Regions from separate parts of the Streptomyces sp. NPDC048436 genome, predicted to be linked through region 3. Evidence: riboswitches for the same ligand, from Rfam matches in the RefSeq annotation. Region 3 holds a riboswitch; each other region holds the start of a gene.

Region 1 (9,419 bases), on a different contig from region 3:
CCGGGTGGGCGCGCATGCGTGAGGGGTTGTCGGGCGGCGGGTTCGTCATGCGCTGGCGTACGACCGTCATGCCGGGGTCCGCGCGGATGGGCCACCGCATCAGCCCATGGGCCGCGTCGATCGTCGGGCTGGAGATGACGTCGTCGGTGGCGGTCTCCACCAGCTGATCGAGCGTGGTGTCCAGGGCGCGGGCCAGAGTGACGAGCTGGTCCAGGGCGAGACGGCGTCGGCCGTTCTCGATGCGGCTGAGCGTGGAAGGGCTGAGCCGAGCGCGGGTGGCAAGTTCGTCGAGGGACCAGCCCTGCGCCACCCGAAGGGCGCGGATCCGCTTGCGTACGAGGCTGTCGAGGTCACCATCGTCTTGCGTCATAGGCAACATCGTATGCCGATGGCGCAAAGAGTGCTTAGCGTGCAGATGTAAGGCCCCGCCGGGGCCTGCTTGCTCACCGCGAGGAAAGGTCCACCCATGTCTGTGACGACTACCGAATCCACCGACCGTTTGCCCGCACCCGGTGAGACGGTCGACGCCGTCGTGGTCGGCGGCGGTGCCGCCGGCCTGAACGGCGCACTCATGCTCGCCCGCTCCCGCCGCTCGGTCGTCGTGATCGACAGCGGCACCCCGCGCAACGCCCCTGCCAAGGGCGTGCACGGCCTGCTCGGCCTCGACGGCACGCCCCCCGCCGAACTGCTGCGCACCGGCCGCCGAGAAGTGCGCCGCTACGGAGGGACAGTGGTGACCGGCGAGGTGATCGCCGCAGCTCCGGCCGACCCGTCCCCTGAGGGAGACCAGCGCTTCACCGTCACCCTGGCCGAAGGCGGCACGCTGCACGCGCGCCGTCTGCTGGTGGCCACAGGCCTGCGGGACGTCCTGCCGGACATCCCCGGGCTTGCCCGGCACTGGGGACATGGGGTGGTGCACTGCCCGTACTGCCACGGCTGGGAGGTGCGCGACGAGCCCATCGGCGTCCTGGCCGTGGGCCCGGCCTCCATCCACCACGCGATGCTGTTCCGCCAGTTGACCGACGACTTGGTCTACTTCACCCGGAACACCGACCTGGACGCGGAGACCCGGGCGCGATTCGCCGCTCGCGGCATCCGGGTCGTGGACGGGCCGGTGGCCTCGGTCGAACCCACAGGGGACGGGGACATCGAAGGCGTACGCCTGGAAGGCGGACAGACCGTCGCCCGCCGGATCCTCGCGGTGGCGACCACCATGCAGGCCCGCACCGAGGGCCTGGAGGGTCTGCACCTGCCGATGCAGGACCTGCCGAACGGCATGGGCCGCCACTTCGCCACCGGCATGGCCGGCACCACTCAGGTGCCGGGCGTCCGGGTGGCGGGCAACGCCACGGACCTGGCGGCCCAGGTCGGCGCATCGGCCGCGGCCGGCGCTCAGGCGGGCGCGCACATGAACGCCGACTTGGCGTCCGCCGACACCGACGCGGCGCTCGCCGCCGCGCGGTGAGGAAACTTGCAGGCGGGCTTGTCCCAGCGCGCGCCCCTGAAGGCCTCGATCGCCCTTCGGGGGCTCCAGGGCTGTCACCGCTCCAGTTTGTTGAACTTGCGGATCTGCTGGTCGAAGACCCGGGCGGGAGCGATACGCCGCAGCAGACTGATGCGCCGGGCGAACGGCCCGGCGGTGGCGCGCAGCTTCGGCTTGCGGGCGGTGGCCGCCGTGACGATGGCCTGGGCGACGACGGTGGGAGCGTCGCCCCCCGTGACCGACCCGGCGACCACTCGGTCGACGACGCGCCGCTGCTCCGCGTAGGCGGGCAGGGGGGTGTCGGGCTGTACGAGATTGCCCTCGAACGCGGTGTTGGTACCGCCGGGTTCGACGAGCAGGACCCTGACCCCGTGCTCGCGGACCTCATGGTCCACGGATTCGGAGTACCCCTCGACCGCGTGCTTGGACGCGATGTAAGTGGCCATGAAGGGCTGGGGGATGAGTCCGTAGATCGACGAGAGGTTGATGACGCGGCCACGGCCCTGGGCGCGCATATGGGGCAGGACGGCCCGCATCATGCGGATGACGCCGAAGACGTTGATGTCGAAGACGCGCTGGTGCTGTGCCAGGGAGCTTTCCTCGGCGGCGCCGGACGAGCCGATGCCGGCGTTGTTGACCAGCACGTCGATCCGGCCGAACCGATCGATGACCTGTTGGACCAGCGTGGTGACCGAGGCATCGCTGGTCACGTCGAGGTCGAGGAAGGTCACGCCCTTGCGCGGGGCGACCTTCGAAGTGTTCCGGCTGGTTCCGATCACCTCGAAACCTGCTTCGACGAGCGCGAGGGCAGTGGCTTCTCCGATGCCGGAGGACGCGCCTGTCACGAGCGCTACCGGGCGTTTTGTCACCATCATGTACTCCTGAAGTTTGATCACGCTTGCGAGTAACCGCATCTTCAGGGTATCCGTTCCAGCGATAACTGCAACTCGACTGTCGCTGTTTATGCCGGATCTGCAGCTCAGGGGTATCTTCTTTGGGGACAGGGGTCGATGAACGGAAAGATGAACGGAAAGGGGGATGCCATGGTGCGAGCACTGCGAGCCGATGCCGAACGCAGTGTGCGCGCGATCCTGGAGGCGGCCGAGAGGGTGTTCGCCGAGGATCCTGGTGCGTCGATGGAACAGATCGCCGAGGCTGCCGGCCTGGCCAGGACGACGGTGCACCGGCGGTTCGCGAACCGCCAGGCCCTCGTCGAGGCACTGGCCGCCTCCGCGAAGCAGCAGCTCACCGAAGCGATCGATGACGCCCACCTGGAATCCGCTCCACCGCTCGTCGCGCTGCACCGCGCCACCGCGAACACGCTGCGGGTCAAAGGCGCGTGGCAGTTCACGCTCGGCAGCCCCCTGGCACAGAACCGCATGGCCAAGGAGGTCTGGTCGGAGATCAACGCCCGGTCTCTGGCCTTCCTGGCCCGGGCGCAGCGCGAGGGGTTCCTCGATCCGGCCGCGGACCTCGAGTGGACGCGGCGGGTCTATTACGCCCTCATCGGCGAGGCCCTGCACGGGCCCGGTGCCTCGGACGACCCGCGGGCGCAGGACCCGGACGCGCTGGCCACGCGCATCGTCGACACGCTGTTGCGTGGCGCTGGACCGCGCGACGGAAGGCACCGGGGCTGAGAGAAAGGCGACGGCCGCCCCGGGTGTCAGCGCTGCTCAGCGTGGACCTGGGCGCGCATGGCCGGCGCGCGGGTGGTGGGGTGGTAGGCCCGCCTACCGTCGAACCACGGCCGTGAGACAAGCCGCCTCACGCAGCCGACCGAACCCAACTGGCCGAGCTGGTCTCCGGTAGGTGATGTCGTCGGCCAGGACGACCATCACTACCGGAGACCTCGGAGAAAGGCCTAGTACGGGCCGTTGACGTTGTCCATCGAGCCGTAGCGGTCGGCCGCGTAGTTGCAGGCGGCCGTGATGTTGGCGACCGGGTCGAAGCTGTCCGTCGAGGTGCCGGGCACGTGGTAGGCGTCGAACGTGGGGGCGATGACCTGCAGGAGTCCCTTGGACGGGGTTCCCGCGGCAGCGTTGACGTCCCAGTTGTTGATGGCCAGCGGGTTGCCGGAGGACTCGCGCATGATGTTGCGGTGGATGCCCTCGTAGGAGCCGGGGATGCCGTGCTGGGCCATGATGTCGAGCGACTCCTTGATCCAGCCGTCGAGGTCGTTGGTGTACGACTTCTTCGCCGGGGCAACGGCGGGCTCGGCGGCGGCCGCGTTGTCGCGCGAGGAGCGGTCGGCACGCTCGGCGGACGCCTTGGAGGCGGCCGGGCCTTCCGCGCCGAGGGTGAGCTTCAGACCGGGGTGGATCAGCTTCGGGTCGCCGCCGAGAGCGCTCCGATTGTCCTGGTACAGCTTCTTCCAGCCGCCGTCGATGGAGTGCTCTCGGGCGATCTTGGCGAGGGAGTCACCCGCGGCGACGACGTAGGTCTTGGGGGCCGCGGCAGGCTTGGCGGCCGTGCCGGCCTGCGCCGCCTCGGCGCCGGTCGCGCCGAGCACCGGGAGGACGAGCACGGCTCCGCCCGTGCCTACGGCGGCGATGCCCCGGGTGAGCGAGCTGGACTTGGGGCGGCGGTGCTTTCCCTTTGCGGGCATGAAGAATTCCTCTCCGTCGCCTGCGAGGTGAGCTGTCGGGTTCGGACGGGAGATGTCCGGTCGCACTGTGAATGCGACTTCACCCCGAGCCGTTCCGGAATCCGGATCGGCGGCTTACCTGGGTTCCCCGCTCCTGCCGTACGTAAGTGAGTGGGTGGGGGACGGCTTCCGGACAGCGGCAGGATTCGGCGTTCCATCCGGATTGACGGTGACGTTAAGCGAGAAAGCCCGGACGAAACAAGGCAAGAATTCGAATGGGGAATGTGACGAGGCCTCATGCCCTTCTTGATCGAAAGGCTCAACTTTCTTTGTCCGGAATGGAAGCGCGTCGACCGGATCTAGGGGCCGGGGGTTCATCGGTGTGACCCGTTTCACTGAACAGGGAGCAACGTGAACGCTGTTCGCCGAATAGCAGAGCGTTTCATTTCGCACGAGTGGTAGCAATACGGGCGGACCATTACGTGCAGCACTAATGACGGGCGTAAGCGACCTTATGGTGCGAACCGGACGTAGTTCGGGTGTTACTTTTCATGTCAAAAGGGGCACTCCGTCATCGATGTCGCCCCGGCCATGCGTGGCTGCGTGCAAGCTCCCGGCCTGTGTCCGAGAAGCGTTGACTCTGCTCCGGGACTGGCTTCGGAATATGACGCCTCAGCAACTCCCTTAGAAATATCGCATCTTGGGAATTGCCTTCGGATTTCAGAGAGTGACTCTCTTTCAACTGGAAGTCCCAGCTGCCGAGCCCGCCCGTGTGGCGGGACGTATTGGCCGGGGCAGCTGGAATCTGGCACTGCGGAGCGGCGAGGAAACACAGAGCCAACTTGACGCCGTGGCGAGGGTGCAGAGCGCGGTCGCGGACGCCGGCGTCGACGACGTCTGGTTCTCGGAGAAGATCGAGCCGACCGGAAAGGCGGTGCTTCGTCTGCGCGGGCCCAGCCCGGCAGTCGTACCAGAAACGGGCAACTCGCAACCGGGGACGCTGATTTTGGTCGAAGGCGCCCTGCCCGAGCCCTGGCGCCGTCTCCCCGATCCCGTGCCCGACGCGGTACACGTCCCTTCGGCGGACCCGGAGTTGCTCGAGCGGACCCTCCGCGAGCGGCTGCCCGCGGACTGGGGCGGTGGCCAGGAGGCGGTGAACCGTGTGTGCGAAGCGATCGGCTGCGAGCTCTCCGCCATGGAGGCGGTCAAGCGCCGTAGCTGACCCCGTCGGGTCAGCTACGGCGCTCGGAGAACAGAGCGTGCTGCACTCCGTCAGTGCAGTTTGACCTGTGCCTCCTCTTGGGCGAGCGGCTGCGGCAGAGGCAGGCCGGACTTGGTGGCCAGCTTCATCAGGTGCGCACGCACGGTGACCTCGCCCGGCTTGTACTGCGTGTTCGTGCCACGGCTGGTGTTGGTCCACTCGCGGACCTGCCCGTCGCAGACCGCGAGGGTGCCGCCGACCCCGGTGGACGTGTAGCCCTTCACGAGGGCGCTGCTGACGAACACCGGGCCGGGGGTGCCATCGGACAGACAGCGGTAGGTGCCGGAGAGCGTGACGGTGCCGTCGGGCGCGATCGTGCCGGTGCGGTTCACGGTCACGCTGTTGGCCGGGGCCGGGGCTGGGGCCGCGTGCACGGGGGCGGGGAGTGCGAGTACCGCGCTGGTCAGGGCCAGTGCGGCAAGGGTGCGTTTCGAGATCTTCATGCCCTGCGAAACGACCACTCCCGCCTGTGGTTCTGACGCACTCGGCCAAACGGAGGCCATCGCGCTACTGGCGAAGCGCCGGGAGCCGGTCGGCTTTCACGCTCATGCCGTGGCGGCGACGCGGTGCAGCGTGAACCAGAACGTCGGGACCGGGTTCGTGCCGGGCGTCACGTCGGTCAGCCGCCACCCGGCGAACCTGGCGCCGAGTTCGTCCGCGGTGACGCCGGAGATCGGGTCGTCGAATGCCTCAGGGCCGTAGCCGAACATCAGCAGTCGTGCACCGGGGGCGGCACGCTTCGTGAGACCGGCCGCGTAGGCGTCGCGGCGGTGCGGTGGAATACCGCAGTAACAGCTCAGGTCGAAGAACAGGTCGTACGGGCCGGGCACGCCCACTTCGTCGAGTCGGGTGGCGTCCCCGCACAGCACCGTGACGTCCGCCCCGCCCGCGGCGGCCTTCTCCCTCGCCTGCCGGACCGCGCGGTCGACCAGGTCGACGGCCGCCACCCGCCAGCCGTGCCGGGCCAGGTACACCGCATTGGTCCCGGTGCCGCAGCCGAGTTCGAGGGCCCGGCCCGGCATCAGCGCGCCGGGCCCCTCTACCAGGGCCACGAGCTCGGGCGGCGTGATGCCACAGTCCCACGGCGGTTTGCCCTCCCGGTAGAAGTCCTCCAACTCCCGGCGCACAGCAGCCTCTTGATCGAGCTCCACAGTCGTCCGAGTCTCACTCATCGCTACCCCTCCAACGAACTAGAGTTCATCTCTAGTGGCTGACTCTAGAGATAGACTCCTGGCATGGATGTGGTCAAGGGATCCGACGGACAGAACGTCAAGCGCCCCGACAAACGGGCCGAGCGCTCACGGCTCACCCGCGAGAAGATCGTCGCGGCGGCGCGCGACCTGTTCGTCGCGCAGGGGTACGGCGCGACAAGCCTTCAGGAGGTTGCGGATCGCGCGGGTGTGGCTGTTCAGACCGTGTACTTCGTGTTCCGTAACAAGCGCGCGCTGTTCAAGGACGTCGTAGACACGTCCATCGCGGGCGACACCGAGCCGATCGCCACGATGGACCGGGACTGGTTCCGCGCCGCGTGCGCCGAGCCCACCGCGGCCGGGCAGTTGCGCGCCCACGTGCGGGGCGTACGCGACATCCTCGGCCGTGTCGCCCCGATGGTGCCGCTGATCGCGGCTGCGGCGGCCACGGACGCGGAGATCGCCGCTCAGTGGCCCGCGGGCCCCGACCCGCGCTACACCGTCCAGCATGCCGCGGCGAAGGCACTGACCTCCAAGCCCGACGCTCGCCCCGACGTCGACACCGCCCGTGCCGCGGACCTGCTGTACGGGTTGCTCAGCCCGGAGCTGTATCTGGTCTTTGTCCGCAACCGGGGCTGGTCCCCCGAGGCCTGGGAAGAGTGGGCCTGCGCGGCCCTCACCGCCCAACTCTGCGCCGACCACGAGTAGTCCACCGACCCTTCGGCGACAGCGCCGGGTGTGAGGCGCTCAGTGTGCTGCTCAGCGCCATCGCCGCAAGCTCAAGAAGCGAGCACAGCCCGCCCCTCGGCGATGATGGCGGCGAGCTTCTCCGTCTCCGGCTCCGTGAGGGACGTGAGCGGCGGGCGGACCGGGCCGGCCTTGACGCCCGACAGGGTCACCCCTGCCTTGACCAGACCTACCGCGTACCCCGGGACGCGTTGGCGCAGCCGGACCAAGGGGTGGAAGAAAGTGCGCTGAAGCGCGTCGATCCGGTGGTGGTCCGCCTCCTCGATCGCGCGGTGGAAGGCGAGAGAGACGTCGGGTGCGAACGCGAAGGCGGCCGAGGAGTACAGCTTGACGCCCAGAGCCCGGTAGGCCGGCTGGCTCGCTTCCGCCGTGGGCATGCCGTTGAAGAACTGGAAGCCTTTGCCGGACGCGCCGAGGGCCTCACGCACGGCGGGCACGATGCGGGCCACCAGGTCGAGGTCCCCGGTGCCGTCCTTCAGGCCGACCACGGTGGGCAGTTGGGCGACCGCCGCTGCCGAGCGTTCGTCGAAGCGGGCGTTCGCCCGGTTGTAGACGATGACCGGCAGGTCGGTCTCCCGGGCGACGGCATCGACGTAGGCGACAAGTCCATCGGCGGGCGACTCGACCAGGTACGGGGGCATGAGCAGCAGGCCGTCCGCGCCCGCCTCTGCCGCGGACCGGGCGAACTGCCGGGCCAGGCCCAGGGCGCCGCCCACCCCGGCATACACCGGAACGCGTCCCGCTGTGGCTTCGACGGCGGTACGGGTGACCGCGGCGAACTCCTCGCGGTCCAGGGCGTGGAACTCGCCGGTGCCGCAGGCGACGAACACGCCGCCGGGGCCCGCGTCCACGCCGGCCGTGACGTGTTGGCGCAGGGCCTCGAGATCGAGGTCACCGGTAGCGGTGAACGGGGTGACGGGGAAGAAGAGAACGCCTTCGAGCATGGACGGTTTCCTCACTTCGACGGGGAGGCGGGGGCGGAGCGGACGGACACGACGTGGGGGAGGGGCTCTGCGCGCTCGAGGCGGCCGATGTTGTCGGCGATCTCCGCCGCGCGCGCCGCGAAGGTGTCGGTGGTGTGGCCCGAGTGGTGTGGAGTCATGAGTACGTTCGGCAGGTCGTGGAAGGGCAGCCGACTCGGCGCGTGCGGCGGGGCGGACCACCACACGTCGAGTGCGGCGCCCCGGATGGTGCGGTCCCGGAGCGCCTCGTAGAGCGCTTCTTCCTGTACGACCGGCCCTCGGGCGACGTTGATCAGGAGTGACTCGGGCCCCATGGCAGCCAGTTCGGCGGGGCCGATGAGTGCGTTGGTGGCTGGGCTCAGGGGGACCGTGACCACGACGATGTCGGATTCGGCGAGGAGTTCGGGCAGCCGGTCGTTGCCGCCGATCCAGTCGGGCCGCAGGTCGGCGGGGACCGGGGCAGAGGGGTCACGCCGCACGGCCCGCACCCGCAGGCCGACCGCCTGGCACAGCCGGGCGACCTCGGTGCCGGTCTCGCCGAACCCGATGATTCCCACGCGGCGGCCGAACAGCGTGGTGCCGAAGGGGAGTTCGGAGTCGACGGCCACATTGCGCCACTGACCGTCGCGCAGTGCGCGGTCGGCGCCGAGTACGTCGCGGGAGAGCATGGTCGCGGACATGAGGACGTGCTCGGCGATGGAGCGGCCGTGGTGGTGGGTGGTGGCCACCGCTACCCCGGGGCCGAGCGCGTCCAGCGGAATGCCGTCGTAGCCGGCGCCGACGACGTGGACGAGGCGTAGCCGCGCGGCTCGCCGGGCGTCCTCGGCGCGCAGCTTCGTGCCGACGTAGACCTCGACGTCGGGGAGGGCGGCGGAGATCCGTTCAGGGTCCCAGCCGCAGGCCTCCAGCCAGGTGTGTTGGCCTTCCGTGCGCGCCTTGAGCTGCTCGTGGAACCGGCTCAGGATGTGGTGGTTGAGCATGATGCGCATGAGTGGGTCACCACCGGGGGTTCTTGGTCGTGAACGACGGCTCGAAGCGGCGCATGTATCCGGTGTCGTCGCGGTCCCGCACCCCGCAGTCCAGGAACTGTTGGTGCAGCCGGGCGAGCGCGCCCCGGTCGAGCTCCACGCCGAGACCGGGAGCCGTCGGTACGGCGACACTGCCCTCGCTGAACCGCAGTACAGCCGGGTCC
Region 2 (9,419 bases), on a different contig from region 3:
CGACCCCGCCGAGCTGCAGGCCTTCGGACGCTGGCTGTACTGGAGCTGCGGTGCCGACGGCCCGGCGGGGGTGTACGACCGTACGGAGAAGAAGGCGGCCTCCGTACCCACGGGCGAGGCGCTGCTCGGTGACGGCTATGTGGTCACCCACGACAAGAAGGCCGGGAAGCTCGCGCTGACCACCGTCTCGGGCGCCACCCGTGACATCGGGGAGCTGCCCGATACGGGTGTCTCCCAGCGCCATGTGCGCTGGACCGTCGACGAGTCCGGCGGCAACGTCGCCTACGTCGACGCGCAGGAGCGCGTGCACCTCGTGCCGTCGGGCCAGCCGACGCAGCCGCTGGCGCTGATGGGCCCGGCCGACAACGCCACGTCGGTCCGTGCCACGACGTGGGACGCCGTACCGGACACGCTCACCACGCTGCTGCTCTCCAAGCCCGCGGCGGGCTGGAAGCTGACCGTCCGAGCCCGGAGCACCGGTGCGGTCGTGGACACCGAGGAAGGGGGCGCCGACCGGGGCGAACTGGCCGTGGGCTGGCACGGAGCCGACCCCTCGGCCGTGGGCGACAAGTTCTTCCCCAACGGCACGTACGACTGGACGCTGGCCGTGCGCCCCGCGGATGGACCGGGAGCACCCCTGGAGGTGCGGGGCACGGTCGGGCTGCGCAGGGCGGACGCCGTGCGCCACGACCACGTGGGGGCGTCCGCCGACCCCGACGGGACGGGCGACCTGCTCACCCTCAACTCCTCGGGCGGGCTGACCTTCCAGCAGGGCGACGGCAAGGGCGCGTTCTCCGGGAAGGTGTCGGCGAGCGGCTGGTCCACGAAGACGCTCGCCGTGCCCTTCGGCGACCTGAACAAGGACCGCTGCAACGACGTCCTGGTCCGTATGACCGACGGCTCCCTGCGCGGATACCGGCCGGAGTGCGGGCAGCCGCCGGCCCCGTCGGCGCCGTACACCGGGCTCGGCACCGGCTGGAACGCCTACGACGTCCTCACCTCGCCCGGCGATCTGACTGGTGACGGCCGCGCCGACCTCGTCGCCCGCAAGGCCTCGACCGGCGACATCCATGTCTTCGCCGCCAAGAGCGACGGCACGCTCGCGGCGGGCAAGAAGATCCGCTCCGCCTGGACGACGTACACGCAGATCGTCGGGGCCGGTGACCTGAACGGCGACGGGATCGGGGACGTCCTGGCCCGGCGCGAGGACGGGACGCTGTTCCGGTACGAGGGCAAGGGCGACGGCACCCTTGAGGACCGGGCCACGGTCTTCACCGACTGGGGCGCCTCGTACAACGCCGTGGTCGGCGTCGGCGACATCACCGGTGACGGCAAGGCCGACCTGGTCACGCGCGACACGTCCGGGAACCTCTACCGCAACGACGGCAAGGGGAACGGCTCGTTCACCGCGCGGACGAAGATCGCAAGCGGGTGGGGCAGCTACAAGGGCCTTTACTAGCCCGTGAGTTGAGCGCTTTTTGGCCAGCGCAGGCGCATGTCGTGCCCCCGGCGAGGGAATCGCTGGGGGCATGACAAGTGACCCCAGAGAGCGGAAGCAGTCACCACCAGTCGCACCCGCCGCCGGCTCCGACGAGGAACGCCTCGCTCAGCTCGGCTACACCCAGGTCCTGGCGCGCCGCATGTCGGCGTTCTCCAACTACGCGGTCTCGTTCACGATCATCTCGGTCCTGTCCGGCTGCCTCACCATGTATCTGTTCGGCATGAACACCGGCGGTCCCGCCCTCATCACCTGGGGCTGGGTCGGGGTCGGGCTCATGACGCTGTTCGTCGGCCTCGCGATGGCGGAGATCTGTTCCGCCTACCCGACGTCCGCCGGGCTCTACTTCTGGGCGTACCGCCTCGCGCCCACCCGTACGGCGGCGGCCTGGGCCTGGTTCACGGGGTGGTTCAACGTGCTCGGGCAGGTCGCCGTCACCGCCGGGATCGACTTCGGTGCCGCGTCGTTCCTGGGGGCGTACCTCAATCTGCAGTTCGACTTCCGCGTCACCGAGGAGCGCACGATCCTGCTCTTCGCCGCGATCCTCGTACTGCACGGCCTGCTCAACACCTTCGGCGTACGCATCGTCGGGCTGCTCAACAGCGTCAGCGTGTGGTGGCATGTCGTCGGGGTCGCCGTCATCGTCGGCGCGCTGGCCTTCTCGCCGGACTCGCATCAGTCGGCGTCCTTCGTCTTCACCGAGTTCGTGAACAACACCGGGTGGGGCAGCGGGCTGTACGTGGCCCTCATCGGCCTCCTGATGGCCCAGTACACCTTCACCGGGTACGACGCCTCCGCGCACATGACGGAGGAGACCCACGACGCCTCCACGGCCGGGCCGCGCGGCATCGTCCGGTCGATCTGGACGTCCTGGATCGCGGGCTTCGTGCTGCTTCTGGGTTTCACGTTCGCCATCCAGTCGTACGACGGGGCACGTGAGTCGGCGACGGGGGCGCCGCCCGCACAGATTCTTCTCGACGCGCTCGGCGCGACCACGGGCAAGCTGCTCCTGCTCGTCGTCATCGGCGCACAGCTCTTCTGCGGCATGGCGTCCGTCACCGCCAACTCCCGCATGATCTACGCCTTCTCGCGGGACGGAGCGCTGCCGTTCTCGCACATCTGGCACTCGGTCAACCCGCGTACGCGCACACCCGTCGCGGCGGTCTGGCTCGCCGCCCTCGGCGCGCTCGTCCTCGGTCTGCCCTACCTGATCAATGTCACGGCGTACGCGGCCGTCACGTCGATCGCCGTCATCGGCCTCTACATCGCCTACGTCATCCCGACCCTCCTGCGGCTGCGCAAGGGCGAGGAGTTTGAGCGCGGGCCCTGGCACCTGGGCCGCTGGTCACGCCCGATCGGCATCGTCGCGGTGGCCTGGGTCGGCGTGATCACGGTCCTGTTCATGCTGCCGCAGGTCTCGCCGCTCACCTGGGAGACCTTCAACTACGCCCCGATCGCGGTCCTTGCCGTCCTCGGCTTCGCCGCGACCTGGTGGCTCGTGTCGGCCAGGCACTGGTTCCTCAACCCGGACCACGAGCGCACGGCGGCCCGCGAGGCGGCCCGCTCCGGGGCCCCGGACCCGGTCGATCCCTGACCGTCCCGGCGGCCGCCGGAGGCCCGCGCCGGGCCCGTCGCGGGAAGCGCGACGGGCCAAGGAGGCAATACCCGATCGGATGGCGGACCCTGTCCGGCTATGCTCGGGGGGTGCATCGGCGCGGACCGTTAGCTCAATTGGCAGAGCAGTGGACTTTTAATCCATTGGTTGTGGGTTCGAGTCCCACACGGTCTACCGAGAAGGCCCAGGTCGGGGGGTTCCCCGGACTGGGCCTTCGGTGCTTTTCGGGGGGCTTCTTCAGCCGCCGGCGGGCGACCCGTCGTTTCGGTGGGTCTCCAGGCCGTCGAGGATTCGGGCCAGGCCGTAAGTGAAGTTGTCCTCGCGGGTCTGCGATGCCTGGCTCTCGCGTTGTGCCGCGTACAGGGTGCGCAGGCGCGGGTAGGCCTCCACGGACTTCTCGACCGCGGGCCGCAGTTGGTCCACCCACTCCTGCTCGCTCCTGCCGCTGCGGGCGAGCGAGGTGAGCCAGGCGGCCTCCGCGGTCGTCATGCCGATGACGTACGAGAAAAGCGTCGTCACCGCGCGGTCCGCCTCTTCGAGGGTGAAGCCGCCGGCCTCCAGCATTCCGAGCATGCCGTCCGAGAGCCGCATCATGTTCGGGCCGAGATAGGCCACGCCCACCTCGCCGAGCACCGAGACGATCCAGGGGTGCGCGAGGATCGTCGAGCGGATGGTGTGCGCGCAGGCGACCGTGGCCGCGCGCCAGTCCGCGGGGTCCGTCGGCTCCGGGACGCGCATCTCGCCGTAGACCGCGTCCACGACCAGCTCGATCAGCTCGTCCTTGTTGGCCACGTGCGTGTAGAGCGAGGTGGCGCCCGCGTTCAGGCGGGTGCCGAGCTTGCGCATGCTGAGGGCGTCGATTCCCTCCGCGTCGAGCAGCTGGACGGCCTCGGAGACGATCTGCGCGCGGCTCAGCGACGGCTGCTCCCGTCGGCGGCGCTCGGGGCGGGTCCATACCGACAGGACCTGCTTCTCGTCTGCGGCGGGCATCGGCGGCCTCCGGGTAAGAAAGAACTCTGGGTGCGGGTTGGCATTCTAGGCGCCTCTGCGCACAGTGTGCGACCTTGCGTACGGTGTTCGTTCCCTCGCCCGAACGGCCCCGCCGCACCTGCGCCCCCACGGCCCCTGAGTGACGCTGAGCCTGCCAGATGGGCGATCCGGAGGTGCAGCATGGGTTCCGTACGACGGGCTCTCGTGATGGTGCTCGTGCCGTTGCTCGCCGGGGTCTCGGCGGCCTGCGGCGGATCGTCGGGGAGCGGCACCGACGGGGTGACCCAGCGGGCGCGGCCTGCCGAGCGGGCCTTCGAGCACCCCGGAGTGCTCGTCAGCAAGGCGCAGTTGGACCGCGTACGCACGCACGTCGAGGCGCGCGAGCAGCCCTGGCTGTCGGCGTTCGAACAGATGCGGGACAGCAAGTACGGGGCTGCCGACTACCAGGCCAAGCCGTACGCCGTCGTCGAGTGCCCGCCCGGCAACCACCCAGGCCGGGGCTGCGTCGAAGAGCGCGAGGACGCCATCGCCGCGTACACCCAGGCCCTGCTCTGGAACATCACCGGCGACCGCGCGCACGCCCAGAAGGCCGTGCAGATCATGGACGCCTGGTCGGGCGTGATCACCCGGCACACGGAGGCCAACGCGGGCCTGCAGACGGCCTGGGCCGCCTCCTCATGGGCGCGCGCGGCCGAAGCCGTCCGCTACACCTACGACGGCTGGAGCGACGGCGAACTCCTGCGCTTCGAGCGGATGCTGCGCACCGCCTACCTGCCCCAGGTCCTGGAGGGCTCCGTCGAGTCCAACGGGAACTGGGACCTGGTGATGGCCGACGCGACGATGGGGATGGCGGTCTTCCTCGACGACCACGAGTCCTTCGAGAAGGCGGTGACGCACTTCAGGACCCGCGTGCCCGCCTACTTCTATCTGGAGTCCGACGGAGCGCTGCCCGTCTCGCCCGCGGGCAGCGGCATCGACACCGAGGCACAGCTCCAGAAGTTCTGGTTCGGGCAGAAGACCTTCGCCGACGGGCTCTCGCAGGAGACCTGCCGGAACTTCAAGCACGCCAGCTACTCCCTCGCCGCCACCGCGCACATCGCCGAGACCGCCTGGCACCAGGGCGTCGACCTGTACGGCGAGGTCAAGGACCGGCTGCGGGCCGCGTTCGAGTTCCACGCCAAGTACCAGCTCGGCGCCAAGGCCCCGGGCTGGCTGTGCGGCGGCAAGGTGCAGCGCGACATGGGGCCCGACACCGAGGTCGGCCTCAACCATCTGCGGGACCGGCTGAAGATGGAGCTGCCGGAGACGGAGAAGCTCACACGGGGGCAGCGGCCCGAGGGGACGGACGATCTGTTCGTGGCCTGGGAGACGCTGACGCACGCCGGGAATGGGTGAGGGGCGTACGCCGGAATGTGTGAGGGCCCCTTGAGCTGCGGGGTCCGTTCGGTCGTGGTTCCGGGCCGGTTCGCTTTCACTCCCCCTGATGGCGTAGAGTTGCATTCAACGGCGCGGGGTGGAGCAGCTCGGTAGCTCGCTGGGCTCATAACCCAGAGGTCGCAGGTTCAAATCCTGTCCCCGCTACTGAAGACCGAAGGCCCGGATCCAAAAATGGATCCGGGCCTTCGGTGTTTTCCGCGTCCGCCCCCGCCGCGGCCAACCCGCCCGGCTAACCCGGTCGGCTCACACCGGTCGCCCCGCGCCGCCGCTCCGGGAAACCTGGATGAGCGTGGTCCGGATCTGGTCCTGACCGCGGATCCGGCAGGAGAAGAGCGGTGGGGCAGCGAGGAGGAAGCGGCGGGGGCGTCGGGCGCGGGAAGGGGGCGGAGGGCGTGCAGTCGGGCAAGGGGCTCGGTAAGAGCGTCACTCATGAGCGGGCCCTCGTGCGCGCTCTCCCTCTGCTGCTCATCGTCGCCGGAGTCGTGTACGACGTCTCGACCCCGCCCGCGTTCACCGCGGCGCCCCTCTTCACCGCCGCCCCGCTCATCGCCGCCCCCTTCTACTCGCTGCTCAGCACCGCCCTCATCGGCGTCGGCAGCAGCGTCGCCGTGCTCGCCCTGCACTTCAGGAGCGGCACCACCGCCGACGTCGAGAGCATCACCGAACTGCTGACCGTGGTGACCGTCGCCGTCCTGGCCACGCTCATCAACCGCGTCGTATGCCGCAGCGACGAACAGCTGGCCTCCGCGCGCAACATCGCCGCCGCCGCCCAGCGCGCCGTACTGCCGCAGCCGGACCCCCGGATCGGCGGACTGGATGTCGCGGCGCGGTACGAGGCGGCGGAGGCCGACGCGTTCATCGGGGGTGATCTGTACGTCGTGCAGGACACCCCGCACGGCGTACGCCTCATCGTCGGCGACGTACGCGGGAAGGGCATGGGCGCGGTGGCGGCCGTCGCCGTCGTCATCGGGGCGTTCCGTGAGGCGGCCGAGCAGGAGGCCACGCTGGAGGCGGTGGCGCAGCGGCTCGAACGGGCGCTCGCGCGGGAGGGGATGCGCAGGGACGGGCTCGACGCCTTCGAGGGGTTCACCACCGCCGTCCTCGCGGAGATCCCGCATGGCGACGGTGTCGTACGCATCGTGAACCGGGGGCACCCCGAGCCGCTGCTGCTGCGTGGCGACGGGCGGCTGTGTGTCCTGTCCGCGACGGAGCCCGCGCTGCCGCTCGGGATGGGCGACCTCGGGGCATGGCCGGACCGCGCGGACGAGACGGAGTTCCCGCCGGGAGCGATGCTGCTGATCTACACCGACGGGCTCTCCGAGGCGCGGGACATCCGGGGCGAGTTCTACGACCCGGCCGCAAGGCTCGGCGGCCGGATCTTCCCGGGGCCCGGCGGCCCGGACGCGCTCCTGGCCACGCTCACCGAGGAGGTGCGGCGGCACACCGGGGGCGGAACGACGGACGACATGGCGCTGCTCGCGGTGCGCAGGCCGCCGGGGGCGGATGACGCCACCGGATGACGCCGCCGGATGACGCGACGGATGAGCCGCCGGATGACGCGACCGGCGGCGAGGTCACGGGCCGTGACTGAAGGACACCACTCCGCATAACAACTGACGTACTGTCAAGGAGATGTGAAGCTCCGGTGTGTGAAGAAGTGGCGTCAACTCGCCCCGTTCCGCCCCTCGGTGTCCCCATAAGTACAGGCCAAAGTCGTTAACGATCAGTTGGAACAGCTTGGAATACGACCCCGCTGTCTATTAACGTTCGATAACGCAGCGCGGTCGTCCCAGCCGGCACTCGAGTCGGCTCCGTGCGCACGCGCCTAATCCCGCAAGGGAGCCGGGGAACCATCTACTTGGGGTGAATCGGGCATCTGCGCATCCGTGCCAGATGTTCGTAGGAGACCTTCCTGCTCCGAACCCGTCAGCTAACCCGGTAGGCGAGAAGGAAGGAAAGGAGTGCGCCCCAGTGGCGTCCAACCGCCCTGCCCCCCAAGGCGTTTACGTACAGAATGACGACGATTTCGGTGGGTACGAGGACCAGTCCTGGGAGGAATGGAACCCCACCGAGGAGTCCATCCGTCCCGTCCGCGGCAGGCATCGTGTCCACAAGAAGGGCGGCGGCGGGCTCGCCCGCAGCTCCACCGTCCTCGGCGTAGGCGTCATCGCCGCAGTCGGCGCGGGCGGCATCGCCACCGCGCAGGGCGGCAAGCCCCCCGTCTCCATCGAGATGCCGGACATGTCGGCCGTCACGGACTCGCTGCCGGAGGCCAAGTCGCTTCCCGGCGTGGGGTCTTTGATATCCGACGGCTCCGACGACTCCGCTTCCGCGGACAACGGCGTCACGACCGCCGCCGCGCCCCTCAGCGCCGCAGGACTCAGCACCGCGGACGCCGAGCAGGGCACCACGGACGCGGGCGAGGCACTGCGGGCCCGCATCATGGAGCAGGCCGAGAACCAGCAGGACCAGGCGGACGACGCGGTCCAGAAGGCGGCCGAAGAAGCCGCCGTCAAGCAGGCCGCGGAACAGGCCGCCGCCAAGCAGTCCGCGGCCGAGAAGAAGATCGCCGCCGACAAGGCTGCCGCGAAGAAGAAGGCCGAGGCGGAGGCCAAGCGCAAGGCGGAGGCGGAGCGCCTCGCCAAGCTCGCCAAGAGCTTCACCCTCCCCGTCGCCTCGTACACCCTCACCGGCACCTTCGGTCAGCCCGGCTCGATGTGGTCCTCCGGCTACCACACAGGCCTGGACTTCGCGGCGCCGACGGGTACGCCCATCAAGGCGATCCACTCCGCCACCGTCAAGGAGGCCGGCTGGGCGGGGGCGTACGGCTACCGCACGGTCCTCGAGCTCGACGACGGCACCGAGCTGTGGTTCTGCCACCAGTCCTCGATGAACGTCAGCGTCGGCCAGAAGGTCACCACCGGCGAGGTCATCGGCCGCGTCGGCGCGACCGGCAACGTCACCGGGGCACACCTCCACCTGGAGGTCCACCCGGGCGGCGACGCCACCGGGGTGGACCCGGCGGCGTGGCTGCGCGGCAAGGGCCAGTCGCTCTGAGGTAACCCAGAACCCCGGCGGTCCTGGCGACAACCCCCCGACGTCAGGGCTGCCGGTTCGGCGTGCCCGCCTCCTGCCGGACTCGCGGCGCCCTACGGAATGCCGCGGTCCGTATGGGCGTTGATGCCCTTATGACTTCTCTCCGCAAGCTTGGCTCGTCCGACCTCGAGGTCTTCCCGCTCTCCCTCGGCGGCAACGTCTTCGGCTGGACCGCCGACGAGGCGCAGTCCTTCGCCGTGCTCGACGCCTACACTGCCGCGGGCGGCAACTTCATCGACACCGCCGACGTCTACTCGGCCTGGGTGCCCGGCAACAAGGGCGGTGAGTCCGAGACCGTCATCGGCAATTGGCTCGTCTCGCGCGGCAGGCGCTCCGACGTCGTGCTCGCCACCAAGGTCGGCGCCCACCCCGACTACAAGGGCCTGACCGCCGGCACCATCAAGTCCGGCGTCGAGGAGTCGCTGCGCCGCCTGCGCACCGACTACATCGACCTCTACTACACGCACTACGACGACCCGACCGTCCCGGTCGAGGAGATCATCGGCGCCCTCGACGACCTGGTGACGTCCGGCAAGGTGCGCGCCATCGCCGCCTCCAACGTGACCCCCGAGCGGCTCCAGGAGTTCCTCGACTTCTCCGACCGGGAGGGCCTCGCGCGGTACGCGGCGCTCCAGCCGCACTACAACCTCGTCTCGCGCGACACCTACGAGGGCCCGCTCCAGGAGGTCGCCTCGCGCTCCGGCCTGGCCGCCGTCCCGTACTACGCGCTCGCCTCCGGCTTCCTGACCGGGAAGTACCGCCCGGGTACGCAGGTCGACAGCG
Region 3 (9,419 bases):
GGCTCAACTGGCCACTCAACTGCCCCTATTCGCAAGGCGGTTCGCCCACGACCCACCATTCGTCGGTGTCCGCGTCCTCCAGGTCCTGGATGAGCTTGTCCACCATTCGGCCCAGGCGGGCCTCGTCCGACGTGTCCAGCAGGCTGGCCCGGTGCGGCCGTGTGGCCTTCCAGTAGCCGCGGAAGATCGGGTTCTGGCAGATCAGGCGCAGATGACCGTGCACCTCTTCCCACCCGAAGTTGCCTACACGCCAGAACAGCAAGGCGTTGGTGTACACCGCGTTGGCGAAGAGGTACTGCCGGAGGGTGCGTGGATCGAGGGGTACGTCGAAGGTGTCGAGGACAGCCGCGAGGTCGGGATCGTCCATCGCCTTGCTGAGCATGTCGAACTGCAGGCGCTGCTGCGAGATCAGGGCGGCGTTGCGCTGGTGATCGGTCTGCTCCGCGCAGTCGACGCGCAGCCGGAGTGTGTCGTGCTTGCGCTGTGCGGCTGAGGCCGCGATCATCCCGACCGCGAAAGCGAGGCCCGCAGCAGTGGCGTACCTCAACCCCCGTACCCCAAAGTTCTGTGTGGCCATGTCAACCCCCGAATCGGCGACCGTCCGCCGGTCGTCGGATGCGGGTCGACAGGGAGAGGACCGGCGAGCGATGGGCGGTGCGCTTGCCGCCTCCCAGGATGCCGAGCGGCTCTGACCGGCAGGGAGGCGGAGAGGAGGCGCACGGAAGGAAGCGGTGGTCGCATGTCCCGGCGCCGTGCCCAATGTGTGCCCCGCCTGCGCCGCTAACAATCGTTCACTTCGAGGGGTTTCTACGCGCTCGTATGCTGAGGCGGCATTCAATCGTCGTACGGGAGCTGGCGCACGCGCCGGTGCACGCGTCAGTGTGAAAGGGGTCGCACGTTGACTCAGCCGGGTGCAGGAACTCAGTCGGGTGCGAGGGTGCCGTCCAGCGTGCGGCAGATCCCCGTCATCGTCCTCACGGGCTTCCTCGGCTCCGGCAAGACGACCCTGCTCAACCACCTCCTCCACCGCAGCGGGGGCAGCCGGATCGGCGCCATCGTCAATGACTTCGGGTCCATCGAGATCGACGCCATGTCCGTCGCCGGGCAGCTCGGTGACTCCACCGTCTCGCTCGGCAACGGATGTCTGTGCTGCGCCGTGGACGCCAGTGAGCTCGACGAATATCTGGAGCGGCTCGCCAGGCCCTCGGCCCGGATCGACGTCATCGTCATCGAGGCGAGCGGGCTCGCCGAGCCGCAGGAGCTCGTGAAGATGGTCCTCGCCAGCGAGAACCCGTACATCGTGTACGGAGGGCTGATCGAGGTCGTCGATGCCGCCGAGTTCGACTCCACGCGGCAGCGGCATCCCGAAGTGGACCGGCATCTGGGGATCGCCGATCTCGTGGTCGTCAACAAGGCCGACCGCGTCCCGGACGAGGAGCGGGACCGGATTCTCGGTGTCGTCCGCGGTTTCACCGATCGCGCCGCCGTGGTCCCCGCCTCGTACGGGCGCGTGGACGTGGAGCTGATCCTCGACCGCAAGCCCGTGGGGGAGCGGGTGGGGCAGCTCTCCTTCGACGACCTGCATCAGCACGAGCACGACGTGCGCGATGAGCACCACGACCACCTGCACTCCGCCTACGAAAGCCTCTCCTTCTCCTCCGAAGTGCCCCTGAGCCCCCGCCCGTTCATGGCCCTCCTCGACAGCCGGCCCGAAGGGCTCTACCGCATCAAGGGGTACGTCGATTTCGGCGCCGCCGACCCGCGCAACAAGTACGCCGTGCACGCCGTGGGGCGGTTTCTGCGCTTCTACCCCGAGCCGTGGGCCGCGGGCGAGCCCCGGCTCACCCAGCTCGTGCTCATCGGGTCGGGCGTCGACGTACCGGCCTTGGAGAGGGAACTGGAGGCCTCACGCGCGTACGCCCCACAGGCCGGTGCCGATGAGCACAGCATGTGGGGCGTACTTCGCTACGTCCAGGAACCGCAGGGCGACCGGAGCGACTGACTACGCCGGGCCCGCCACCGCGGCCACCGGCTTCGCCAGCGAGACCCCCGAGCCGTCCCGCCGCGGGTCGATCTCCGGCAGCTCCGCCGGAAGGCCGCTGCGCTGGGCCGCGAGCGGCGGCGTCGGGCCCGCCCACGCGAAGCTCAGACAGTCCTCGCCCTTGAGCAGGCGCTGGACGCGCACGCCGCCGGTGGCCCGGCCCTTGCGGGGGTACTGGTCGAACGGCGTCACCTTGGCCGTCGTCTGCACCGAGTCGTCGAGCGTGCCGCGCGAGCCCGCCACCGTGAACACCACGGCTTCCACGGCAGGGTCCACCGCCGTGAAGGAGATGACCTTGACGCCGTCCGCGAGCTTGATGCCCGTCATGCCGCCCGCGGGGCGGCCCTGCGGACGGACCTGCGAGGCCTGGTAACGGAGCAACTGGGCGTCGTCCGTGATGAAGACCAGGTCCTCCTCGCCCGTACGCAGCTCGGCCGCGCCGACGATACGGTCACCGTCCTTGAGGGTGATGACCTCCAACTCGTCCTTGTTCGACGGATAGTCGGGGACCACGCGCTTGACCACGCCCTGTTCGGTGCCGATGGCGAGCCCCGGAGAGGACTCGTCAAGCGTCATCAGGCAGATCAGCTTCTCGTCCGCCTCCAGGGAGAGCAGCTCCGAGACCGGCGCGCCTCCGGAGAGGTTGGGCGTCGCCGCCGTGTCCGGAAGCTGCGGGAGGTCCACCACGGCAAGGCGCAGCAGCCGCCCATCGGACGTCACCGCTCCGACCTCGCCCCGCGCGGTCGCGGGCACGGCCGAGACGATCACGTCGTGCTTGACGCGCTTGCTGTCGTTCTCCGCGAACGGCTCGCCATTGGCCGTACGGGCGAGCAGACCGGTCGAGGAGAGCAGCACGCGGCAGGGGTCGTCCGCCACCTGAAGGGAGACGGTGAGCGCCGGGGTGCCCGCCGACTCCAGGAGCACCGTGCGCCGGTCCGTGCCGAACTTCTTGGACACGGCGGCCAGTTCGGCGGAGACGAGCTTGCGCAGCTCGGCGTCCGACTCGAGGATGCGGGTCAGTTCGGCGATCTCGGCGTTGAGCTTGTCGCGCTCGGACTCCAGCTCGATGCGGTCGAACTTGGTGAGGCGGCGCAGAGGCGTGTCGAGGATGTACTGCGTCTGGGTCTCGCTCAACGAGAAGCGCTCGATCAGGCGCTCCTTGGCCTGCGCGGAGTTGTCGCTTGAGCGGATGAGGCGGATGACCTCGTCGATGTCCAGGAGCGCGACCAGGAGCCCCTCGACCAGGTGCAGCCGGGCCTGCTTCTTGCCGCGGCGGAACTCGCTGCGGCGGCGCACGACGTTGAAACGGTGGTCCAGATAGACCTCAAGAAGCTCCTTGAGGCCGAGGGTGAGCGGCTGGCCGTCCACCAGGGCCACGTTGTTGATGCCGAAGGACTCCTCCATCGGCGTCAGTTTGTAGAGCTGCTCAAGGACGGCCTCAGGAACGAAGCCGTTCTTGACCTCGATGACCAGACGCAGGCCGTGCGAGCGGTCCGTGAGGTCCTTGACGTCGGCGATGCCCTGGAGCTTCTTCGAGCCGACCAGGTCCTTGATCTTCGCGATGACCTTCTCGGGGCCTACGGAGAAGGGCAGTTCGGTCACGACCAGGCCCTTGCGGCGCGCGGTGACGGCCTCGACGGCCACCGTCGCGCGGATCTTGAAGGTGCCTCGCCCTGATTCGTACGCGTCCTTCACCCCGGACAGGCCGACGATGCGGCCCCCCGTGGGCAGGTCGGGACCCGGCACGAAACGCATCAGCGTCTCCAGGTCGGCCCCGGGGTGCTTGATCAGATGGCGGGCGGCGGCGATGACCTCGCCCAGGTTGTGCGGCGGCATGTTCGTCGCCATGCCCACGGCGATGCCGGACGCGCCGTTCACCAGAAGGTTCGGGTAGGCCGCGGGCAGGGCGACCGGCTCCTGCTCCTGGCCGTCGTAGTTCGGCTCGAAGTCGACCGTGTTCTCGTCGATCGACTCCGTCATCAGGGAGGTGGCGTCGGCCATCTTGCACTCGGTGTACCGCATGGCGGCCGGCGGGTCGTCGTTGCCGAGCGAGCCGAAGTTTCCGTGGCCGTCCACCAGCGGCAGGCGCATGGAGAAGGGCTGGGCCATGCGCACCAGGGCGTCGTAGATCGACGCGTCGCCATGCGGGTGCAACTTACCCATGACCTCGCCGACGACGCGGGCGCACTTCACATACCCACGTTCGGGGCGCAGGCCCATTTCGCTCATCTGGTACACGATCCGGCGGTGTACCGGCTTCATGCCGTCGCGGGCGTCCGGCAGGGCGCGCGAGTAGATGACCGAATACGCGTACTCGAGGAAGGAGCCCTGCATCTCGTCGACGACGTCGATGTCGAGGATCTTCTCCTCGAACGACTCATCGGGCGGCGGGGTCTTCGTGCTGCGGCGGGCCATCGCGGCTGCGGCTCCTTCACGGTGTCTGCCAGGGCATCAGCGGGATCTGACGCCGACCATTGTGGACTGTCCCACTGACAACGCCGACCACGACCCGGACTTCGGGGCCGACTACGCCGAGCGCGGAGCGGGAACTTCACAGGTTGTCGGCACGCTTGCATACAGTGGCAGGACTGGCAGAATTTCCAGCTTTTCGCGATCGAAGGGACGTACATGCCCATGGGTCACACGGCCACAGCCGAGGCCGGCTCCGGCGGCCTGACAGCGACCGAGCACCGGCTGGCCAATGGCCTGCGCGTGGTGCTCTCCGAGGACCACCTGACCCCGGTCGCCGCGGTCTGCCTCTGGTACGACGTCGGCTCACGGCACGAGGTCAAGGGGCGTACGGGCCTCGCGCACCTCTTCGAGCACCTCATGTTCCAGGGGTCGAAGCAGGTGCACGGCAACGGCCACTTCGAGCTGGTGCAGGGAGCGGGCGGTTCGCTCAACGGCACCACGAGCTTCGAGCGGACGAACTATTTCGAGACCATGCCCACACACCAGCTGGAGCTGGCCCTGTGGCTGGAAGCCGACCGGATGGGCTCGCTGCTCTCCGCGCTCGACGAAGAATCCATGGAGAACCAGCGTGACGTCGTCAAGAACGAGCGCCGCCAGCGCTACGACAACGTTCCGTACGGCACGGCGTTCGAGAAGCTGACCGCCCTCTCGTACCCCGAGGGCCACCCCTACCACCACACCCCGATCGGCTCCATGGCCGATCTGGACGCGGCGACGCTCGAAGACGCGCGGCACTTCTTCCGTACGTACTACGCGCCCAACAACGCGGTCCTGTCGATCGTCGGCGACATCGACCCGGAGCAGACCCTCGCCTGGGTCGAGAAGTACTTCGGGTCCATCCCCTCGCACGACGGCAAGCAGCCGCCGCGCGACGGCTCCCTGCCCGACACGATCGGCAAGGAGCTGCGCGAGGTCGTCGAGGAGGAGGTCCCGGCCCGCGCCCTGATGGCCGCCTACCGCCTCCCGGAGGACGGCACGCGCGCGTGCGACGCGGCCGACCTGGCGCTCACTATCCTCGGCAGCGGCGAGTCCTCAAGGCTCTACAACCGCCTCGTGCGCCGCGACCGCACCGCCGTGGCGGCCGGATTCGGGCTGCTGCGCCTTGCCGGAGCCCCCTCGCTCGGCTGGCTCGACGTGAAGACGTCCGGTGATGTCGAGGTCCCGGTCATCGAGGCCGCCGTCGACGAGGAGCTCGCCCGTTTCGCACAGGAGGGCCCCACCGAGGAGGAGATGGAGCGCGCCCAGGCACAGCTGGAGCGCGAGTGGCTCGACCGCCTCGCCACGGTGTCGGGCCGCGCCGACGAACTGTGCCGGTACGCCGTCCTGTTCGGCGACCCGCAGCTCGCCCTCACCGCCGTCGGGCGCGTCCTTGAGGTCACCGCGGAAGAGGTCCAGGCCGCCGCCGCTGCCCGCCTGCGCCCGGACAACCGCGCGGTGCTCGTGTACGAGCCCATCGACGGCACCGCGGCTTCTGACGCCGAAGCCACCGACGAGGACGAAGAGGAGGCGGCGAAGTGACCGAGGCCGCGACGATGCAGTTCCACCCCCAGCCCCAGGCGGGCACCGCACGGCCGTGGGCCTTCCCCGCGCCCGAGCGCGCCACCCTGGACAACGGCCTCACCGTGCTGCGCTGCCACCGCCCCGGCCAGCAGGTCGTCGCCGTCGAGGTCCACCTTGAGGCGCCGCTCGAAGCCGAGCCCCAGGGCCTCGACGGCGTCGCCACGATCATGGCGAGGGCCTTCAACGAAGGCACCGACAAACACTCCGCGGAGGAGTTCGCCGCCGAACTCGACCGCTGCGGCGCCTCCATGGACGCGCACGCCGACCACCCCGGCGTCCGCGTCTCCCTCGAAGTCCCCGTATCGCGTCTCCCGAAGGCCCTCGGGCTGCTCGCCGACGCGCTGCGCGCCCCCGCCTTCGCGGACAGCGAGATCGAACGCCTCGTACGCAACCGCCTGGACGAGATCCCGCACGAGGCCGCCAACCCGGCGCGCCGCGCCGCCAAGGAGCTCTCCCGGCAGCTCTTCCCGGCGACCTCGCGCATGTCGCGCCCCCGCCAGGGCACCGAGGAGACGGTCACGGCCATCGACTCGGCGGCGGTGCGTGCCTTCTACGAGAAGCACGTGCGTCCGGCCACGGCGACCGCCGTCGTCGTGGGTGATCTGACCGGCGTCGACCTGGACGCCGTCATCGCCGACACCGTCGGCGCCTGGACCGGTGACATGGCCGAGCCGCGCCCGGTGCCTCCGGTGACCGCCGACGACACCGGGCGCGTCGTCATCGTCGACCGCCCTGGAGCCGTCCAGACGCAGCTGCTCATCGGCCGCGTGGGACCGGACCGCCACGACCGGGTCTGGCCCGCGCAGGTGCTCGGCACGTACTGCCTGGGCGGCACCCTCACCTCCCGTCTGGACCGCGTCCTGCGCGAGGAGAAGGGATACACCTACGGCGTACGGTCGTTCGCCCAGGTCCTGCGTTCCGCGCCGGACGGCAGCGGCGCCGCGATGCTCGCCATCAGCGGCTCCGTGGACACCGAGTCCACGGGACCGGCGCTCGAAGACCTGTGGAAGGTGCTGCGCACGCTCGCCGCCGAGGGCCTCACGGACGCCGAGCGCGACGTCGCCGTGCAGAACCTGGTGGGCGTGGCGCCGCTCAAGTACGAGATGGCGGCGTCCGTCGCGGCCACGCTCGCCGACCAGGTCGAGCAGCACCTGCCGGACGACTTCCAGGCGCGGCTGTACCGGCAGTTGGCCGAAACCGGCACCGTGGAGGCCACCGCCGCCGTGGTGAGCGCCTTCCCCGGTGACCGGCTCGTGACGGTGCTCGTCGGTGACGCCGCGCAGATCGAGGAGCCCGTCAAGGCACTCGGCATCGGTGAAGTGAGTGTGGTCACGGGCTGAGTGGCATGTCACCGCCTGAGTGACAGTCAGGACATATCGGGACCCCAGTGGCGGGAATTGGCTGCTGGGGTCCCTGTATGCCCGAATTAGTACAGAGGTTGCGTGTCTGCCCTGTGGCGTGCGCTACAAAAGTCCTGATCCGTTTGTCGATTGAAAGATGTCCCGCTTAGCGTCGGTCCGGCTGTTCGTCATGCAGTACGCCGCGTCCGCGGCACCGGACAGTCATCGCCGAGTCCCCGTACGGCGCGAGCCAGGGGAGCCGGGGACCCACATGTCCCCTGGGGTGAATCGGGCGCCTTGCCGCGAGGTGAGGAACCCGTAGGAGACCTTCCTGCTCCGAACCCGTCAGCTAACCCGGTAGGCGAGAAGGAAGGAAAGGATCAGCCGCTACATGGCGTTCACCCGTGCCACCGGGAAGCACCGTCGCCCGAGCCGCCTCACACGTACGACCGCGAATGTCGCGGGCGTCGCCGCGCTGACCACCACCGGTGTCATCGGAGGTCTGGCCGCTCCGGCGCTCGCCGCCGACGGCGCGGCCGTCGAGCACACCGGCCTCACCCAGGCGATCTCCGTCGGCGACTCGCTCGCCGAGAGCATCGACGCGCAGGCCGCCGCCCAGCAGCAGGCCGCCGACGACGCCGCTGCCGCCAAGAAGGCCGAAGAGGCCGCCAAGAAGAAGGCCGCCGAGGCGAAGCGCAAGGCCGAGGCCGAGGCCAAGGCAAAGGCCAAGAAGGAGCGCGAGGTCAAGGAGCGCGCCGCCCGCGAGGCCGAGCGCAAGCGCTTGAACACCTACGTCGCCCCCGTCGAAGGCTCGTACGTCTCCACGGGCTACCAGACCGGCGGCGCCATGTGGTCCTCCGGCAGCCACACCGGCATCGACTTCCACGCCGCGTCCGGCACCTCGGTCCACGCCGTCGGTTCCGGCACCGTCGTCGAGGCGGGCTGGGGCGGTGCCTACGGCAACAACGTGGTCATCAAGATGAACGACGGCACGTACACCCAGTACGGCCACATGTCGTCCCTCGGCGTCTCCGTCGGCCAGGCGGTCACTCCGGGCCAGCAGATAGGCCTCTCCGGCTCCACCGGCAACTCCAGCGGCCCGCACCTGCACTTCGAGGCCCGCACCGGCGAGGAGTACGGCACGGACATCGACCCGACCGCGTACCTCCGTTCGCACGGCGTCAACGTCTGACCCCAGTCGTTTACCGAAAGCCCCGGCTCATCGAGAGCCGGGGCTTTCGGCGTTCCCGCATGGCCTTGTTGTCGCACCGCATCGCTTTGGCCAAAAAATATCCATGGATTTCGACCTGCCGTCGGAAATTCAGTCGCTCTGCAATAGAGTCACTGAACAGGCGTCAATCGACCGCGTTACGCGGGGATTAAGGCGGAGGTCAGGTCATGCGCATTCCCGCGCACTCGGTATGCACGGCCATCCGGGACGACATCGTCTCCGGTGTCTACGAACGGGGTGGCCGGCTCACCGAGGAACTCCTCGCGCGCCGCTACGGAGTCTCCCGCGTCCCTGTGCGCGAGGCCCTGCGCACCCTGGAGTCCGAGGGCTTCGTCGTCACGCGAAGGCACGCGGGCGCGTGTGTCGCGGAGCCCACCGAGGAGGATGCGGCCGACCTCCTGGAGATACGCATGCTCCTGGAGCCGCTGGGCGCGGCCCGTGCCGCACGCCGCCGCACAGAGGCGCACCTGAAGGTCCTGCGCGGCCTCGTCAGGCTCGGCCAGGAGCGCTCAAGGCGCGGTCAGAGCGAGGATCTGCGCTCGCTGAGCGGCTGGTTCCACGAGACGCTCGCACAGTCGTCCGGCAGCCCTGGGCTCACCGCGCTGCTCACCCAGCTCCGGCACAAGATCGCCTGGATGTACGTCGTCGAGAGCTCGGCCGCTCCCGCCGAGACCTGGGCGGAGCACGCAGCGATCGTCGACGCGGTGGCGCGCGGCGACGCCGAGCGGGCCCGCGCGCTGACCGCGCAGCATACGGAGCGGACGGTCTCGGCGCA

The links. Region 3 has a riboswitch for cyclic di-AMP ahead of ACGFX9_RS31995 (M23 family metallopeptidase). Riboswitches for the same ligand answer to the same signal wherever they lie in the genome.
Region 1: another riboswitch for cyclic di-AMP. It lies ahead of ACGFX9_RS33455 (transglycosylase SLT domain-containing protein); the one in region 3 lies ahead of ACGFX9_RS31995 (M23 family metallopeptidase).
Region 2: another riboswitch for cyclic di-AMP. It lies ahead of ACGFX9_RS34550 (M23 family metallopeptidase); the one in region 3 lies ahead of ACGFX9_RS31995 (M23 family metallopeptidase).

Annotation. Positions count from the first base shown of each region.
Region 1 is NZ_JBICXP010000013.1:210,573-219,991, reverse strand. Features, by position in the region: gene ACGFX9_RS33475 (helix-turn-helix domain-containing protein) at 1-379, opposite strand, end outside; gene ACGFX9_RS33470 (NAD(P)/FAD-dependent oxidoreductase) at 467-1,465, shown strand; gene ACGFX9_RS33465 (oxidoreductase) at 1,540-2,355, opposite strand; gene ACGFX9_RS33460 (TetR/AcrR family transcriptional regulator) at 2,527-3,120, shown strand; gene ACGFX9_RS33455 (transglycosylase SLT domain-containing protein) at 3,345-4,088, opposite strand; cyclic di-AMP (ydaO/yuaA leader) riboswitch at 4,093-4,289, opposite strand; gene ACGFX9_RS33450 (hypothetical protein) at 4,918-5,289, shown strand; gene ACGFX9_RS33445 (DUF6299 family protein) at 5,340-5,771, opposite strand; gene ACGFX9_RS33440 (class I SAM-dependent methyltransferase) at 5,874-6,500, opposite strand; gene ACGFX9_RS33435 (TetR/AcrR family transcriptional regulator) at 6,564-7,226, shown strand; gene ACGFX9_RS33430 (5-dehydro-4-deoxyglucarate dehydratase) at 7,298-8,209, opposite strand; gene ACGFX9_RS33425 (2-hydroxyacid dehydrogenase) at 8,221-9,216, opposite strand; gene ACGFX9_RS33420 (glucarate dehydratase family protein) at 9,224-9,419, opposite strand, start outside.
Region 2 is NZ_JBICXP010000014.1:197,777-207,195, forward strand. Features, by position in the region: gene ACGFX9_RS34515 (FG-GAP repeat domain-containing protein) at 1-1,459, shown strand, start outside; gene ACGFX9_RS34520 (amino acid permease) at 1,530-3,092, shown strand; tRNA gene ACGFX9_RS34525 (tRNA-Lys) at 3,215-3,287, shown strand; gene ACGFX9_RS34530 (TetR/AcrR family transcriptional regulator) at 3,351-4,103, opposite strand; gene ACGFX9_RS34535 (alginate lyase family protein) at 4,284-5,498, shown strand; tRNA gene ACGFX9_RS34540 (tRNA-Met) at 5,611-5,684, shown strand; gene ACGFX9_RS34545 (PP2C family protein-serine/threonine phosphatase) at 5,933-7,060, shown strand; cyclic di-AMP (ydaO/yuaA leader) riboswitch at 7,353-7,500, shown strand; gene ACGFX9_RS34550 (M23 family metallopeptidase) at 7,512-8,597, shown strand; gene ACGFX9_RS34555 (aldo/keto reductase) at 8,729-9,419, shown strand, end outside.
Region 3 is NZ_JBICXP010000012.1:124,544-133,962, reverse strand. Features, by position in the region: gene ACGFX9_RS32020 (DUF6082 family protein) at 26-505, opposite strand; gene ACGFX9_RS32015 (CobW family GTP-binding protein) at 950-2,002, shown strand; gene ACGFX9_RS32010 (DNA topoisomerase (ATP-hydrolyzing) subunit A) at 2,003-4,456, opposite strand; gene ACGFX9_RS32005 (M16 family metallopeptidase) at 4,676-6,031, shown strand; gene ACGFX9_RS32000 (M16 family metallopeptidase) at 6,028-7,413, shown strand; cyclic di-AMP (ydaO/yuaA leader) riboswitch at 7,630-7,792, shown strand; gene ACGFX9_RS31995 (M23 family metallopeptidase) at 7,805-8,605, shown strand; gene ACGFX9_RS31990 (GntR family transcriptional regulator) at 8,812-9,419, shown strand, end outside.